DNA from 3 places in the Streptomyces sp. NPDC048389 genome. Region 2 is predicted to be linked to each of the others. Evidence: riboswitches for the same ligand, from Rfam matches in the RefSeq annotation. Region 2 holds a riboswitch; each other region holds the start of a gene.
What was found. Region 2 has a riboswitch for cobalamin ahead of AB0903_RS28490 (iron ABC transporter permease). Riboswitches for the same ligand answer to the same signal wherever they lie in the genome.
Positions count from the first base shown of each region.

Region 1: linked by a shared signal. The riboswitch ahead of AB0903_RS21855 (ABC transporter substrate-binding protein) and the one ahead of AB0903_RS28490 (iron ABC transporter permease) in region 2 are both predicted to bind cobalamin.
Region 3: linked by a shared signal. The riboswitch ahead of AB0903_RS22950 (cobalamin biosynthesis protein) and the one ahead of AB0903_RS28490 (iron ABC transporter permease) in region 2 are both predicted to bind cobalamin.

Region 1 is NZ_JBEZKP010000033.1:9,816-14,460, reverse strand. Features, by position in the region: gene AB0903_RS21865 (ABC transporter ATP-binding protein) at 1-278, opposite strand, end outside; gene AB0903_RS21860 (iron chelate uptake ABC transporter family permease subunit) at 275-1,339, opposite strand; gene AB0903_RS21855 (ABC transporter substrate-binding protein) at 1,336-2,406, opposite strand; cobalamin riboswitch at 2,420-2,626, opposite strand; gene AB0903_RS21850 (hypothetical protein) at 3,053-4,300, opposite strand; gene AB0903_RS21845 (acyl-CoA dehydrogenase family protein) at 4,519-4,645, opposite strand, start outside.
Region 2 is NZ_JBEZKP010000056.1:37,513-42,157, forward strand. Features, by position in the region: gene AB0903_RS28480 (ABC transporter substrate-binding protein) at 1-80, opposite strand, end outside; gene AB0903_RS28485 (ABC transporter ATP-binding protein) at 96-881, opposite strand; gene AB0903_RS28490 (iron ABC transporter permease) at 881-1,990, opposite strand; cobalamin riboswitch at 2,094-2,228, opposite strand; partial or broken gene AB0903_RS28495 (ABC transporter ATP-binding protein) at 2,820-3,083, shown strand; partial or broken gene AB0903_RS28500 (NAD(P)-dependent oxidoreductase) at 3,113-3,211, shown strand; gene AB0903_RS28505 (nuclear transport factor 2 family protein) at 3,303-3,770, opposite strand; gene AB0903_RS28510 (DoxX family protein) at 3,874-4,434, opposite strand; gene AB0903_RS28515 (AlkA N-terminal domain-containing protein) at 4,541-4,645, opposite strand, start outside.
Region 3 is NZ_JBEZKP010000036.1:16,740-21,384, forward strand. Features, by position in the region: gene AB0903_RS22940 (putative cobaltochelatase) at 1-117, opposite strand, end outside; gene AB0903_RS22945 (cobyric acid synthase) at 272-1,777, opposite strand; gene AB0903_RS22950 (cobalamin biosynthesis protein) at 1,774-2,724, opposite strand; cobalamin riboswitch at 2,831-2,961, opposite strand; gene AB0903_RS22955 (hypothetical protein) at 3,092-3,313, opposite strand; gene AB0903_RS22960 (inorganic phosphate transporter) at 3,326-4,552, opposite strand.

The DNA.
Region 1 (4,645 bases), on a different contig from region 2:
GAGCCGTTGGGGCCGAGCAACCCGGTCACGGAGCCGGGCCGGGGGGTGAGGCTCACGCCGTCGAGGATCAACCGCCCGTCGGCGGTGCGGCTCACGCGGTCGGCGGCGAGGGTGGGCGGCTCGGCGGGCGACACTCCGGCGGGTGCGTCTACGGCGGCCGTCTGCCCTGCGGCCGTCCGCTCTGCGGCCGTCTGCTCTGCGGTCGTCTGCCCTGCGGTCGGCTGATCGGGGCGGGGCGGCCGGGCGCCGTCGTCCCGCCGCTCGGTGCCGGTCGTCATCGCATCCTCCTCGTGCGGTACAGGACCAGGACGAACGCCGGGACGCCGACCAGCGAGGTCACCACGCCCACCGGCACCTCCTGGGGATCGAGGACGGTACGGGCCAGAGTGTCGGCCCAGACCAGGAACACCGCCCCCGCGAGCGCGGTGACCGGCAGCAGCCGGGCGTGCCCCGGGCCGACGAGAGCGCGTGCGGCGTGCGGCAGGACCAGGCCGACGAAGCCGATCGCGCCCGCCGAGCTGACCAGCGCGGCGGTCAGCAGCGCGGTCACGCACAGCAGCACCAGCCGGGTCCGGGCGACCGAGACCCCGAGCGTCGCCGCGGAATCCTGGCCGAAGGCGAAGGCGTCCAGCGTGCGCGCGTATCCCAGGCACACCACCAGGGCCAGTCCCAGGACGGCCAGACACAGCCCCACGTCGGTCCAGTCGGCCCCGCTGAGCGATCCGAGCAGCCAGAACAGCACACCGCGGGTGGTCTCCGCGTCGGCCGCCGTCATCACCACGAACGAGGTCAGGGCGGAGAACAGCTGCATCGCGGCCACACCGGACAGCACCACCCGGTCCGTCGCCCCGCCGAGCGTGTGGCTGAGCAGCAGCACCAGCGCGAACGAGCCGACCGCGCCCACGAACGCGCCACCGGAGACGGACAGGACACCGCCACCGACGCCCAGGACGACCACGACGACGGCGCCGGTCGACGCCCCCGAGGAGACACCCAGGACGAAGGGGTCGGCGAGAGGGTTGCGCAGCAACGACTGCATCACCGCGCCGCACACGGCGAGCCCGGCGCCGCACACCGCGGCGAGCAGGGTGCGCGGCAGCCGCAGGTTCCAGACGATGCCGTCCCGGATGGGAGTCAGCTCTGTCGTGCCCCAGCCCAGGTGGGAGGCGACCACGGACCAGGCGTCGCCCACGCCGATGTCCGCCGGGCCGATGGTGATGGCCACGGCGACGGACGCGGCGAGCACGGCCAGCCCGGCGCCCAGGCCGGCCGCACCGCGCAGGACACCGGCGGCGACCAGCAGCGGGCGGGCTCGGGGAGACGGCAGGACGGTGGTCATCCGGCGAGCCCGTACGCGCGCAGCGCCGCGGCCACCTTCTCCACACCCTCGACGGTACGGATCGTCGGGTTCATGGCCTGCCCGCTGAGCAGCACGTACCTCTTCTTCTTCACCGCCTCCATGTTCCTGGTCGCCGGGTTCGACTCCAGGAACGCGATCTTCTTCGCGGCGGTCTCGGCCGTCTGCGACTTGCGGGTGAGATCACCGATGACGAGTACGTCGGGGTTGCGGTCGGCTACGGTCTCCCAGTTGATCTGGGGCCATTCCTGCGTGCTGTCGTCGAAGACGTTCTTCGCGCCGAGCGCGTTCGTGATGATGCCGGGGGCGCCGCAGCAGCCCGCCATGTAGGGGGACTCCTGGTTCGCGAACCAGTACAGGACGGTGGCGTTCTCGGCACGGATTCCGGACGTCGCCTTCGTCACCCGGCTCTTCAGCCGGGCGATCAGCTTCTCGCCACGGTCCTCCACCCCGAAGACCCGGGCCAGTTCCCTCACTTCGCGGTAGACGGTGTCCATGGCCAGGGGCTTCGTCCGTGAGCCGTCACCGTCGCCGCTGTTGTCCTTGCCTTCGCAGTCGGTGGGCGACAGGTACGTCGGCACCCCGAGTTCCTCGAACTTCTCGCGGGGTGCCACCCCGCCCTTGCCCAGGGTGGAGGTGAAGGAGGAGGCGACGAAGTCCGGTTCGGCGTCCAGGACCTTCTCGAACGACGGCCGGTTGTCGGCGAGCCGAGGCACCTTCGCATTGGCCTGCTCCAGTCCCTTCATGACCGGGTCGGTCCAGGTGGCGGTTCCCACCATGCGGTCGGCCAGGCCGAGGGAGAGCAGGATCTCGCTGGTGCCCTGGTTCAGGGACACGGCCCGCTTCGGCGGAGCCTTGACCGTCACCTTCTGCCCGCAGTTGTCGAACGTGACGGCCTGCGCGCCGGCGGTGGCGGACTTTCCGGACGAGCCGGAACCTGAGCCGGAGCCGCATGCGGTGAGCAGCAGCGCCCCGGTCAGGAGCAGGACGGAACAGCGGGCGGGACGCGGCAGATGCACAGTGTCGGCTCTCTCAACGTCAGGACCCATACGCGGGGTCCCGTGCGGACGGTCGGGTGCCAGCAGGTCTTCGGACTCGGGGTCACCCCGGCGGAACGCCTTCCCGGACCCGGCCGTGACCGTCGTCCAGTGGCTGCTGTCCCGCCCGTCACCCTCACCGCTGCGCGTCAGTTCCGGACTCTCACCGGATTCCCTGACTCGTGCACGCGTGGCCGCGTTCACGAGTTTGACTGGCGTCCGGAAGCTACCACAGCCCTACTCGTGCAGTCCGCCGTGTCCGTCGCGAAGCCAGCCGCATACGTCCGCCGGTCGCGGCGAGCGGCTGTTGCGGGTTTCCAGGCGCGGTCGGCTGCCGGCAGACCGCGCTGCCTCGGCCCGAGGGCGGCTCGGTGCCCGCCGAGAGACCGGCCGGGACGGTCCTGGCCGGAACCCGACCCCGAGACCGCCGGCGTCCTGCGCCGGGCACTTCGCGCGATCGGGCGGCCACGGCGTGGCGGTACTGGCCGCCGGCGTGCACTCGCGAGACGTCTGCATCCGCAGACGTACGGTGCCGGCGATCACCGAGATGGCCGAGGCCCCGGGTGCGACGGGGTTTGCGAAGGCGCTCGGCGGCCCGGACCCGACGGTGCCCGGGTATGCCGCTCCCGAAGGGTGATCCGGCGAGCAGCCGCCGACGTCAAACGGCAGGCTGAGCCTTCTCCTTGTTCATGGGACAGGCGGACGCCGCCGTCGAGGGGGAGACCGTGCATGCCCCGGCCGTCTCCCCGATCTGATGCAGGATTTCGACGGAGAGCAAGTCCTCCTTGCCCTTGAAGGCGTCCGCGACCACCGGATCGGTAGGGAAGACCATCTCGGCCGAGACATTGTCCTGAACGATCCGGGCGAGGTTGTCCAGGGCGACGAAGATCGGGTCGCGAGGAACTTCGACGGTCGGCAGGTCGATCAGGTGGGTGGCGACCTTCGCCGGATTCATGCACTGCCTGATGATGACCGATGCCTGGTTCAACTCGGACGTCGTCCAGATCGACAGCACGACCGTATACAGGTCCTGCCACGCCTCCTCGCCGATCGTGGCCCGCCACTTCCGCATCAGACCTTCCACGCCGTGGATCTGCGCCGCGGCCGCGTACTTCATGTTCGTGCGGATACCGGGGTACGTCCTGCCCGAGAACTCCTCGAACGACGCCATGTCGAACGTTTTGCTGCGCACGGAATCACGGATGAACGTGAGTGCTTCGTCGAGGATCTTCCCGCAGGAGATTTCCAGCTCCTGTGGCAGATTGGCCTCCCCGAGCTGACGGCGTGCAGTGTGGAGCGTGGCAGCGTAACGCTGGAGCGGGCCGATCCAGCCGTCTGCCCGGGGCCCCTCGAACGCGACCATGTCCAGGTCGTGCGGGTCGATGCGACCGGCGTTGGGGAGGTTCGGCACCTTGTCGCTCAAGTACGCGGCAATGATCGAGAAAATGCCCTGAGGCACGTGGCTGATCGACTTCGCCAGTTCGAACAGCTCGGGCACCGGGTTGACTGATTCCCGTGGGCTTCCGCCATGGATGAGAGTGAACTTGCCGCCCCTGGCATCGTTTTGGACGACGATCACAGGACTGAGACGACTGATCAGTTCGGACTTGAGTGCGGCATAGTTCGCCCGCATACCGACGTTGGCCGCTCGGATCGCGTCACGGGCCTTCAGCTCCGCGTCCGTCACGGCCGCGCCTGCATGCGTGGTGGCGGAGGCCGACGGGGTGATACCGAGGAGTGTTGCGGCACCGGCCGCCGACATTCCGTCGATGAAGCCTCTGCGTGTGACCATTCCCCGTCCTTCCACCAGGCGCGCGGGTGGTTGCGCGCCACCCGCGCGGACTTCGTCGCGCAGGCTCCGGCGATCACCGGTCAGTTTTCCGGAGGGACACCCCCTGAGCGGCATGCGCCACGCACGTCTGCGTGATGAACATGCGACGACGAAATGCTCGCCACCGTCGTCGACGGCGGCGAACAGTCTTCGTGCCGACCCGGACAGATCCCGCAGCGGGTTGAAGCACCGCAGTGACCCGGCCCGCCGCCTCACCCGTGCGCGCGAGCCCGACCAGGGGAAGCGCCGACCGCGGCAGCCGCACCCGGTTCCTGACGCTCCGTCCGACGGCCTCAGACCGGCAGCCGTGCGAGCAGGGCCGTGAAGTCCGTCCGGGGCGGGAGGGTGCCGAAGGCGAGGCCGTGGTCGCCGGCGAGCCGTGAGGCGCAGAAGGCGTCGGCGACCGCGGCGGGAGCGTGG
Region 2 (4,645 bases):
CATCCGGTGAGCATCAGGGCGGCGGTGAGTGCGAGTGCGGCTGGGCGTGCGAGTGCGGCTGGGCGTGCGAGATTCGGCATGATGGCCAGGACTCCTCAAGAAGCGGGCTGAGTGGGCAGGAGACGGTCGAAGAGCAGCTGTACGGCGCCGGACTCCGGATGCCGTACCCGGTGCGCCCGTACGCCGAAGACCTCGGCCAGCAGCTCGGGCGTGAGCACGTCGTACGGAGCACCGGAGGCGACGATCCGGCCGCTGTCGATGACGTAGAGCAGGTCGCAGTGGAGCGCGGCGAGGTTGAGGTCGTGCAGTGCGGTGAGCACGGTCAGCCCACTCCCGCGCACCAGAGCCAGCACCTCCAACTGCTGTGCGATGTCGAGGTGGTTGGTGGGCTCGTCGAGCACCAGGACGCGCGGCTGCTGCGCGAGCGCGCGGGCGATCAGGACCCGCTGCTTCTCGCCTCCGGAGAGGGTGAGGAAGCCGCGGCCGGCGAGGTGGCCGGCGTCGACCTCGACCAGCGCGGCCTCGCACGCCTTCCGGTCTTCTTCGGTGGTCCGGGCCGCCGACCGCTGGTGAGGCAGTCGCCCCATCGCCACGACCTCGGCGACCGTGAAGTCGAACTCGGTGACCGCTTCCTGGGGCAGAGCGGCCAGTCGACGGGCGCCTTCGCGCGCGCTCAGGGAGTGCAGGTCCTCACCGCCGAGCCGGACCGTACCCGCCGAGGGGCGCAGGGCTCGGTAGACGCAGCGCAACAGCGTCGACTTGCCGCTGCCGTTGGGCCCCACGAGTCCGACGACCTGCCCGGCGTCCGCGCGCAGCGTGGCCTCCCGCACCAGCCGCGCACCGGCGACCTCGACCGTCAAAGCGTCCATGTCGATCCGCATCACGCGCCTCCGAAGGTGTAGGAGCGGCGGCGCATCAGCAGCACGAAGCACGGCACGCCGATGGCGGCGGTCAGCACGCCCACCGGCAGCTCGACGGGCGCGAGCACCACACGCGAGAGGATGTCCACCCAGATCAGCAGGACGGCGCCCCCGAGCGGGGCGACGGCCAGCAGCCGGCGATGGTCCGCGCCGACCAGCATCCGGGCGGCGTGCGGAACCATCAGGCCGACGAAGCCGATGGCACCGCTCACCGCGACCACGGCCCCCGTGACGGCGGCACAGACCAGGAACAGTTCCTTGCGCAGCCTCCGCGCGTCCACCCCCAGGGCAGCCGCGGTCTCGTCCCCCATCGCCAGGGCGTTCAGGCGACGCGCCGACACGGCGAGGTGGGCCAGGCCGGCGAGCACGGCTCCGGCGGCGATCGGCACGGAGGCCCAGTCGGCTCCGCCGAGGCTCCCGAGCAGCCACATCATCGCGGACCGCGCCGCCTCGCCGCGTTCGGCCGCGAACACCATGAACGTGGTGACGGCCGAGAAGCCGTAGTACATCGCGGTCCCCGTCAGGACGAGCCGCAGCGGGGTCAGACCATCAGCGGTGCGGGCGATCGCGTACACCAGCGTCATGGCGAGGAGCGCGGACAGGAAGGCCGCCGTGGACAGGGCCCACAGACCGAGAGCGCCGAAGGCGCCGAAGAGGAGGACGGCATTGGCACCGACGGCCGCGCCCGAGGAGATGCCCAGGACGAACGGGTCGGCGAGGGCGTTGCGGACCATGGCCTGCACGGTGACGCCGATGGCCGACAGTCCGGCTCCGACGACGGCGGCCAGCACGGCCCGTGGAAAACGCAGTTCCCACACGATGGTGTACGCCGGGACTTCGTCCCGGGATATGGGCCCGCCCGTCAGCCCGGCCCACAGATGATGCAGCACCTCGCCCCAGGAGAGCCCCGACGCCCCCATCCCCGCCCCGCAGACGATGGAGAGCACGAGCGCGACGCACAGCGCGGCGAACAGGAGCGGCGGCGACACGCGTTCGGACGGCGCCGGACCGGCCCCGCCGGGGGCCGCGGGAAGTGGCACCGCGGGTTTGCGTTCCAGGGGTGTGGCCACGGGCGGGTCGCCTTCGCCTCGGGCCGTGCAGCTACGTGAGCACATGAGCAGCCCGGGACGCGGGGCGCCCTGTGCAGCGCCCTCTCGCAGTCCACGGCGAATTGTCAGGAGCCTTCGACACCGCGGGTAATCGGGCTCGCGGAGCCGCGTGTCGGGCTCCGCCTACCGTTGCGGGTCAGCGCCGGACTTCGACCGGACTTCCCCCGCGGGGCGGCTTGCAGCATAGCGTGTACACAAGGGTGCCCGTTCCTGGGACGACGCGCGCGAGGGCCGACTCCGTTGCCCCACAAGGCGGCCTTCCGGGCCGGGACGGGCCTGGGGAGCGACGCGCGGCCCGGGGCGTCCTCCGGGCCACCCCGCCCGCACCCGGTTCCCCCGGGCCCGCCCCGTCCGAATCCGGTTCCGCCCGAGCCCGCCCCCGCGTTACCCCGTCATCCCCCAGCGGGCCGGGGCGATCTGGCTGGCCATGATGGTGACCAGTTCGTATGCCGCGTGTCAACGGGCCTGTCCCGCCATCACCAGCGCCCCCGGGGCCTGTTCCGCCATTTGGTCCTGTCGGGATCCGGGTATTCGCGCCGCGCGCTATATGGCCGGAACCAGTCCCAGCCGACGGCCCGCCGAGACTCAGCGGCAGGCACAACGACAGGCACAGCGCCAACGTCGACCGACGGGCAGGGACCTGACGGGCGCAACCGCACGGCGTGTCGACGGCGTACGCCGCAGGCGACGGCACGGGCCTGCGACCGGTGCAGCCCGCACCGAACGGCGTCGGCCCTCTGGGCGTTCAGACGTCGGTACCGGAGACGCGCTGGACGGCGAGCAGGGCGACGTCGTCGATGCGCTCCGGGACGACACCGGCGTGGCCCTGGTCTTCGTCAGCCATGACCTCGCCGTGGTGCAGCACATCACGGACGAGACGGTCGTGATGCGCAAGGGCACCGTGGTCGAACAGGGGCCGACGTCCCGAGTGCTCGACGCGCCCTCGGACCCGTACACCCGGCTCCTGCTCGCCTCCGTGCCGCACGAGGGCTGGGATCCGGACGACGCGGTCCGGGCGAGGACCGCGATGGACGCGGCCCGGTCCGGGGCCTGACCGGGCGCCGGCCCGGCTGCCGCACCCTCGGGACCCGGGAGGACCCCGGTCAGGCGGCGCTGCACGACATCGCCCTGCTCAGCGCGATGACCGGCATGTCCCCGGGCGTCACGCACGCCTTCGCCCTGACGGGCCCCGGGCAGGACCTCGACCGAACCGGTTTCTCCGGCTCGGGAGCCGGTGAGGCTCCGGCCGGCGTCCCGTACCGGCGCGAGCGGGCTACTGGAGGGGGATGTCGTGGCCCGGTCCGCGCTCCTCCTCCGGACGCGGTCCGAAGTAGCGGCGGTCGGCCTCCTGGATGCGCACGTCGTTGATGCTTGCTTCGCGGCGGCTCATGAGACCGTACTCGTCGAACTCCCACAGCTCGTTGCCGTAACTGCGGAACCACTGGCCCGCGGTGTCATGCCATTCGTACTGGAAGCGGACGGCTATCCGGTTCTCGTGGAAGGACCACAGGCTCTTGCGCAGTACGTAGTCCAGCTCACGCTCCCACTTGGCCGTGAGGAACTCGGCGATCTGCTCACGGCCGGTCAGGAAGACGTCCCTGTTCCGCCAGATGGAGTCCTCGGTGTAAGCGAGGGCGACCGTCTGCGGGTCGCGGGTGTTCCAAGCGTCCTCGGCGGCCTGGACCTTGGCCAAGGCGCTGTCGAGGTCGAACGGCGGCAGGGGCGGGCGCTGTCGGGTCATGACGGATCATCCTGCCACGCCGCTGTCCTGCCACCAACGGGCGGTATGCCGGCCCGGGGGCCCAACGAGCATGTGGGCAGCGGGACTTCACGGGACGGAGCCCTCAGTCCTCGAGGGTGTCGGCTCCCTGGTTCCTCGCCGAGTCGTCCACGTCCGCCCCGATCTGCCCCTTGGCCCGCTTGCCGACGACGGCGGCAGCCGCGAGAGCGCTGGCCGTGAAGGCGGCCGCGAGGATCCACGGGCCGTCGAAGCGGTGGCGGGTCACGTGGTCGAGGGAGTAGCGGCCGGGGCCCATGACGCCGATGGCGGCCGCGGTGAAGCCGAGGAACGCCGGGTACTCGAAGCCGCCGGACTGGACGAAGAAGCCGGCCGGTGCGTGGACGGAGACGGCGCCCGCCATGTTGCCGGTCACCGCCGCGCCCGCCGCGGGCGTGGCGAGGCCGAGGGCGAGCAGCAGGCCGCCGCCCGTCTCGGCGAGGCCCGCGGCCAGTGCGCTCTCCTTGGGCGGGTGGAAGCCCATGGACTCCATGCCCTTGGCGGTGCCCTCCAGGCCGCCGCCGCCGAACCAGCCGAAGAGCTTCTGAGTGCCGTGGGCCATGAGCACAGCCCCGGTGCCCGTGCGCAGGACGAGCAGGCCGAGGTCACGTCGGTTGAGGGGGGTCATCGGTACTCCCGGTGCGGTGACGGTGGGCGACGCCATCCACTCTGGGCGCGCCCGGCGCCGGGGCCTTGCGTTGCTGGGCCGTACGGGTGAGGCGGTGCCGGTGCCGTCAGCTCGCCGGGCGCCCTGCGGCCGTCCACAGGTGCTGCATCGCGTACGACCGCCACGGCCGCCAGCGCCCGGTGTCCGCCCGGGGCGGCAGTGCCGGGTCGCC
Region 3 (4,645 bases), on a different contig from region 2:
GCCCTTCTCACCTCGCACGAGCACTCCGCCGACCGCCGGACTGACCGCGTTGAGCAGCAGGGCCAGCCGCAGATCGTCCATCCCGACGACCGCGGTGAACGGGTAGGGGGTGCTCATCCTTTGATCACTCCTTCGCGGGAGTCGCACCGACGGCGCGACTCACTTGTTTTCCGCCGAGAGCGGCGGACGGCGGGGGCAGGGGCGGAGCGCGGCGAGGGTCTGCCGCAGGCGCGGGTCGTGCCGCCGGCGCCGCCCCCCGCCCGCAGGAGGCTCACGGCGCCCCCGGCGGTACGAACGGCAGTCCCGCCGGCGCCCCGGCCTCGATCAGCCGCATCAACGCCGACGTGTCAGCGTGCTCTTCGATCAGATCCCCCAGTCGGTCCAGCTGCTCCTCCCGCAGTGCACCGAAGCTCGTGCCGGACGCGGGCACGAACCGCCGCCCGGACTGCGCCGCGACCTCCCGCAGGAAGGCCCGCCGGAAGCCGTCGCTCTCCAGTGACCCGTGCCAGTGCGTCCCCCACACCGCGCCCACCCGGCAGCCGTCCAGGAAGGGCTCTCCACCGAGGACCTCGGCGACACCGTGATGGATCTCGTAGCCCTCGACCCGTTCCCCGAGTGCTTCGCCGACGGGCCGCGCGAGGGTCTTCTCACGCGCGAACCGCACCCGTACCGGCAGCAGTCCGAGCGCCGCGACCTCGCCCGCCCTCGACTCGACCTCGTCCTCGATGTGCCGGCCGAGCGCCTGGAAGCCGCCGCAGATGCCCAGCACCGGCCGGCCCTCGGCCGCCCGCCGCGCCAGGGCGTCCGCCAGCCCGCGTTCCCGCAGCCACGCCAGTGCCCGGACCGTTCCCCGGGTGCCCGGGACCACCACCAGGTCGGCGTCCACGAGTTCCTCCGCGCGGTCCACGAACCGCACCACGACGCCCGGTTCGGCCGCCAGCGCGTCCACATCGGTGAAGTTCGACATCAGCGGCACCGCGCACACCGCGACCCTCAGCACGTCCTCACCGACGGGCGCGGCGACCACCGACTCCCGTACCGCGCCGCGCAGGGACACCCTGAGGCCGTCCTCCTCGTCGATGCCGAGTCCGTGGGCGTACGGCAGCACACCGTAGGTCGGCCGCCCGGTCAGGCCGCGCAGCATCTCGAGCCCCGGCTCCAGAAGCGACACGTCACCGCGGAACTTGTTGACCAGATAGCCCGCCACGAGCGACTGGTCCTCGGGGCTCAGCAGCGCCGTCGTACCGAAGAACTGCGCGAACACGCCTCCCCGGTCGATGTCGCCGACCACCAGGACCGGTAGCCGTGCCGCCCGCGCGATGCCCATGTTCACGATGTCCGTGCGCCGCAGATTGATCTCGGCCGGGCTGCCCGCCCCTTCGCAGATCACAGCGTCGTACGTGCCCCGCAGCTCCTCCAGGCACGCCATGACCGGCTCGAAGAGTTCTCGTTGCCGGTTCCCGTGGTAGCCCTTGGCGCTCATCTCCCCGACGGGCCTGCCCATCAGTACCACCTGGCTGGAGCGATCGCCGCCCGGCTTGAGCAGTACGGGATTCATCAGCGCGGTGGGCTCCACGCGGGCGGCCTGCGCCTGCATGGCCTGTGCCCGCCCGATCTCGGCGCCCTCACGGGTCACGAACGAATTGAGGGACATGTTCTGCCCCTTGAACGGCGCGACCTTCACACCCTGCCGCACCAGCCACCGGCAGATCCCGGCGGTGACGACGCTCTTGCCCGCGTCCGAGGTGGTCCCCGCGACCAACAGCCCACCGCTCATGCCCGTCTCCGTTTCAGTGCCCCCACGCCGAGCCGTGCGCCCGCGCAGACCGCCAGGGCCAGCAGGCCCACCCGGTGCGACAGCCGCACCGCCCGTGTGATGTCGCCGAACTCCACCGCGCGGCCCTGCGCGCCCAGCACCGGCCGGTGTTCGACCCGACCGCCGTAGGAGAGGGTCCCACCCAGCCGTACGCCCAGGGCACCCGCGAAGGACGCCTCCACGGGGCCCGCGTTGGGGCTCGGGTGCTTGGCGGCGTCGGCCCGCCAGGCCCGTACGGCGCCCCGCGGGTCCGGACCGCAGACGGCCGCCAGCACGGCGGTCAGCCGGGCGCCCGGCCAGCCGGCCACATCGTCGAGGCGGGCCGACGCCCAGCCGTAGCGCCGGTAGCGCGGCGACTTGTGGCCGACCATCGCGTCCAGGGTGTTCACCGCCCTGAAGCCCACCAGCCCGGGCACGCCCGCCACGGCGCCCCACACGAGGGCGCCGACGACCGCGTCGGAGGTGTTCTCCGCGACGGACTCCACGACGGCGCGGGCGATCTGCTGCTCGTCCAGGGCCTGCGGGTCGCGCCCGCACAGATGGGGCAGCCGCTCGCGCGCCGCCTCGACGTCCCCGGCCGCCAGCGCCTCGCCGACGGCCGCGGCCTCGCGCCCGAGCGTCGTACCGCCGACGACGGCCCAGGTCGCGGCGGCGGTCAGGGCGACCGAGGCGACGGGTGAGCGGCGTACGGCGCGGGCGGTCAGGGCCGCCGCGGCCACGGCTCCGCCGGCGCACACCGCGGTGTGCAGGGCGCCCCGGCCTCGGTGGTCGCGCCACAGGGCACGCTCGACGGCGCCCGCTGCCCGCCCGAACACGGCGACCGGATGCCCCCGGCGGGGATCGCCCAGGAGTCGGTCGCCGAGGAGGCCGGCTGCGGCGCCGTACAGGAAGACGCGGTCCGCGCGCACCGGATCAGCGTTCCGAGGGGAGATGTCCGGAGGGACGGTGTCCGACGGACAGGGCAGTACCGCGACCGGGCATGGCAGGAGTCCTCACTCAGGGTCCGCGCCCTGGTTCGACGTGACCGGCGGCGAGAGTTCCTGGCTCCCCGGGTGTTCCCGGGTGACAGTGGCGGGACCGCGCCGGATTCGCACCGGACTTCCTCTTCTGCCGCCGTTGATGGCCCCGGCAGTCCACCATGTGCGCGAACGCCCGTCAACTCGCCCTTGACCTGCGACGGGACAGTGTGCGGAGTCCCACACCGGCGGACGCGCGAAGGCCGGGCCGTACCCACCCGCGGTGCGTACGGCCCGGCCTCCGGGCGGCTGTCCGACGTCAGGTGACGATCAGATAGATCCCGTAGGACACCGCCGCCGCGCAGAGCGCGAAGCAGGCGTACGCGCCGGTGCGGGCCAGCACGCCGGAGCCTGCGGTCTGCGTGCCGGACTGCTGCTTGGACAGGCTCACGATGCCCAGGGTGAACAGGCCCACCAGGGCGACGGTGGCGACGAGGCTGACGCCGAACACGGAGCCGAGAGCTACCCAGTCGATCTTCATACTGCTGCTTCCTTACACCGCGGCCGGACGGACCGGCTCGGAGTCGGCGGGGGCCGGGAGAGTGGTCTTCAGTTCGCCGGCGGGCGGCGGGATGACGGCCGCGACGGCGTCCGTGACGACGTCCGCGGGCTCCTCGGTGTCGACGTCGTTGACGTTGGTGTGGTTGACGATCTGGCGGCGCGAGATGACCCAGATCGCGATGCAGGAGGCGACGAGGAAGACGGCGACGGCCGCGACACCCCAGCCGCCCTGCTTGGTGACGAACTCGGACATCGCCGCGACGAGTCCGGCGGCCGGCAGGGTCAGACCCCAGGCCACGAACATCCGGGTGGCGGTGGACCAGCGGACCACGCCGCCCTTGCGGCCGAGGCCCGCGCCCATGACGGCGCCCGAGCAGGAGTGCGTCGTCGACAGCGAGAAGCCGAGGTTCGAGGAGGCGAGGATCACGCTGGCAGCGCTGGTCTGGGCGGCGAAGCCCTGCTGCGGCTGGAGGTCGGTGAGCCCCTTGCCCATGGTGCGGATGATGCGCCAGCCGCCGAGGTAGGTGCCGAGTGCGATCGCCAGACCGGCCGAGACGATGACCCACATCGGAGGGTTGGACCCGGGGGCGAGGACGTTGCCGGCCACCAGCGCCAGCGTGATGATGCCCATGGTCTTCTGGGCGTCGTTGGTGCCGTGCGCCAGGGAGACGAGGCCGGCGGAGGCGATCTGCCCCGCGCGGTACCCCTTGGCGGTGGCCTTCGCGTCGGTGTTCCTGTCGACCCGGTACGTCAGCCGTGCCGCCAGCATGGCGGCGAGGCCGGCCACGACCGGCGCGGCGATGGCCGGGATGAGCACCTTGGTGACGACGACGCCGCCGTTGACCCCGGCGAAGCCGACCGAGGCGACCGTGGCGCCGATCAGACCGCCCATGAGGGCGTGCGAGGAACTGGACGGCAGGCCGACCAGCCAGGTGACCAGGTTCCACAGGATGGCGCCGACGAGCGCCGCGAAGATGACTTCAGGTGTGATGCCTGATTCGTCGACCAGTCCGCTGGAGATGGTCTTGGCGACCTCCACGGAGAGGAAAGCGCCGACGAGGTTCAGAACGGCGGACATGGCCACCGCGCTCTTGGGCTTCATGGCGCCGGTCGAGATGGTCGTCGCCATCGCGTTGGCGGTGTCGTGGAAACCGTTCGTGAAATCGAACACGAGAGCTGTCACGATCACGATCGCGAGCAGCAGTGTGATGTGTTCCATTTACCCAGGCAATCGTTTGACGTCATTGACGCGAGGACCGTAGGCAACCTGGATGAACGGAAGGTGAACTGGGTCGGACTTCGCGGTGACCCC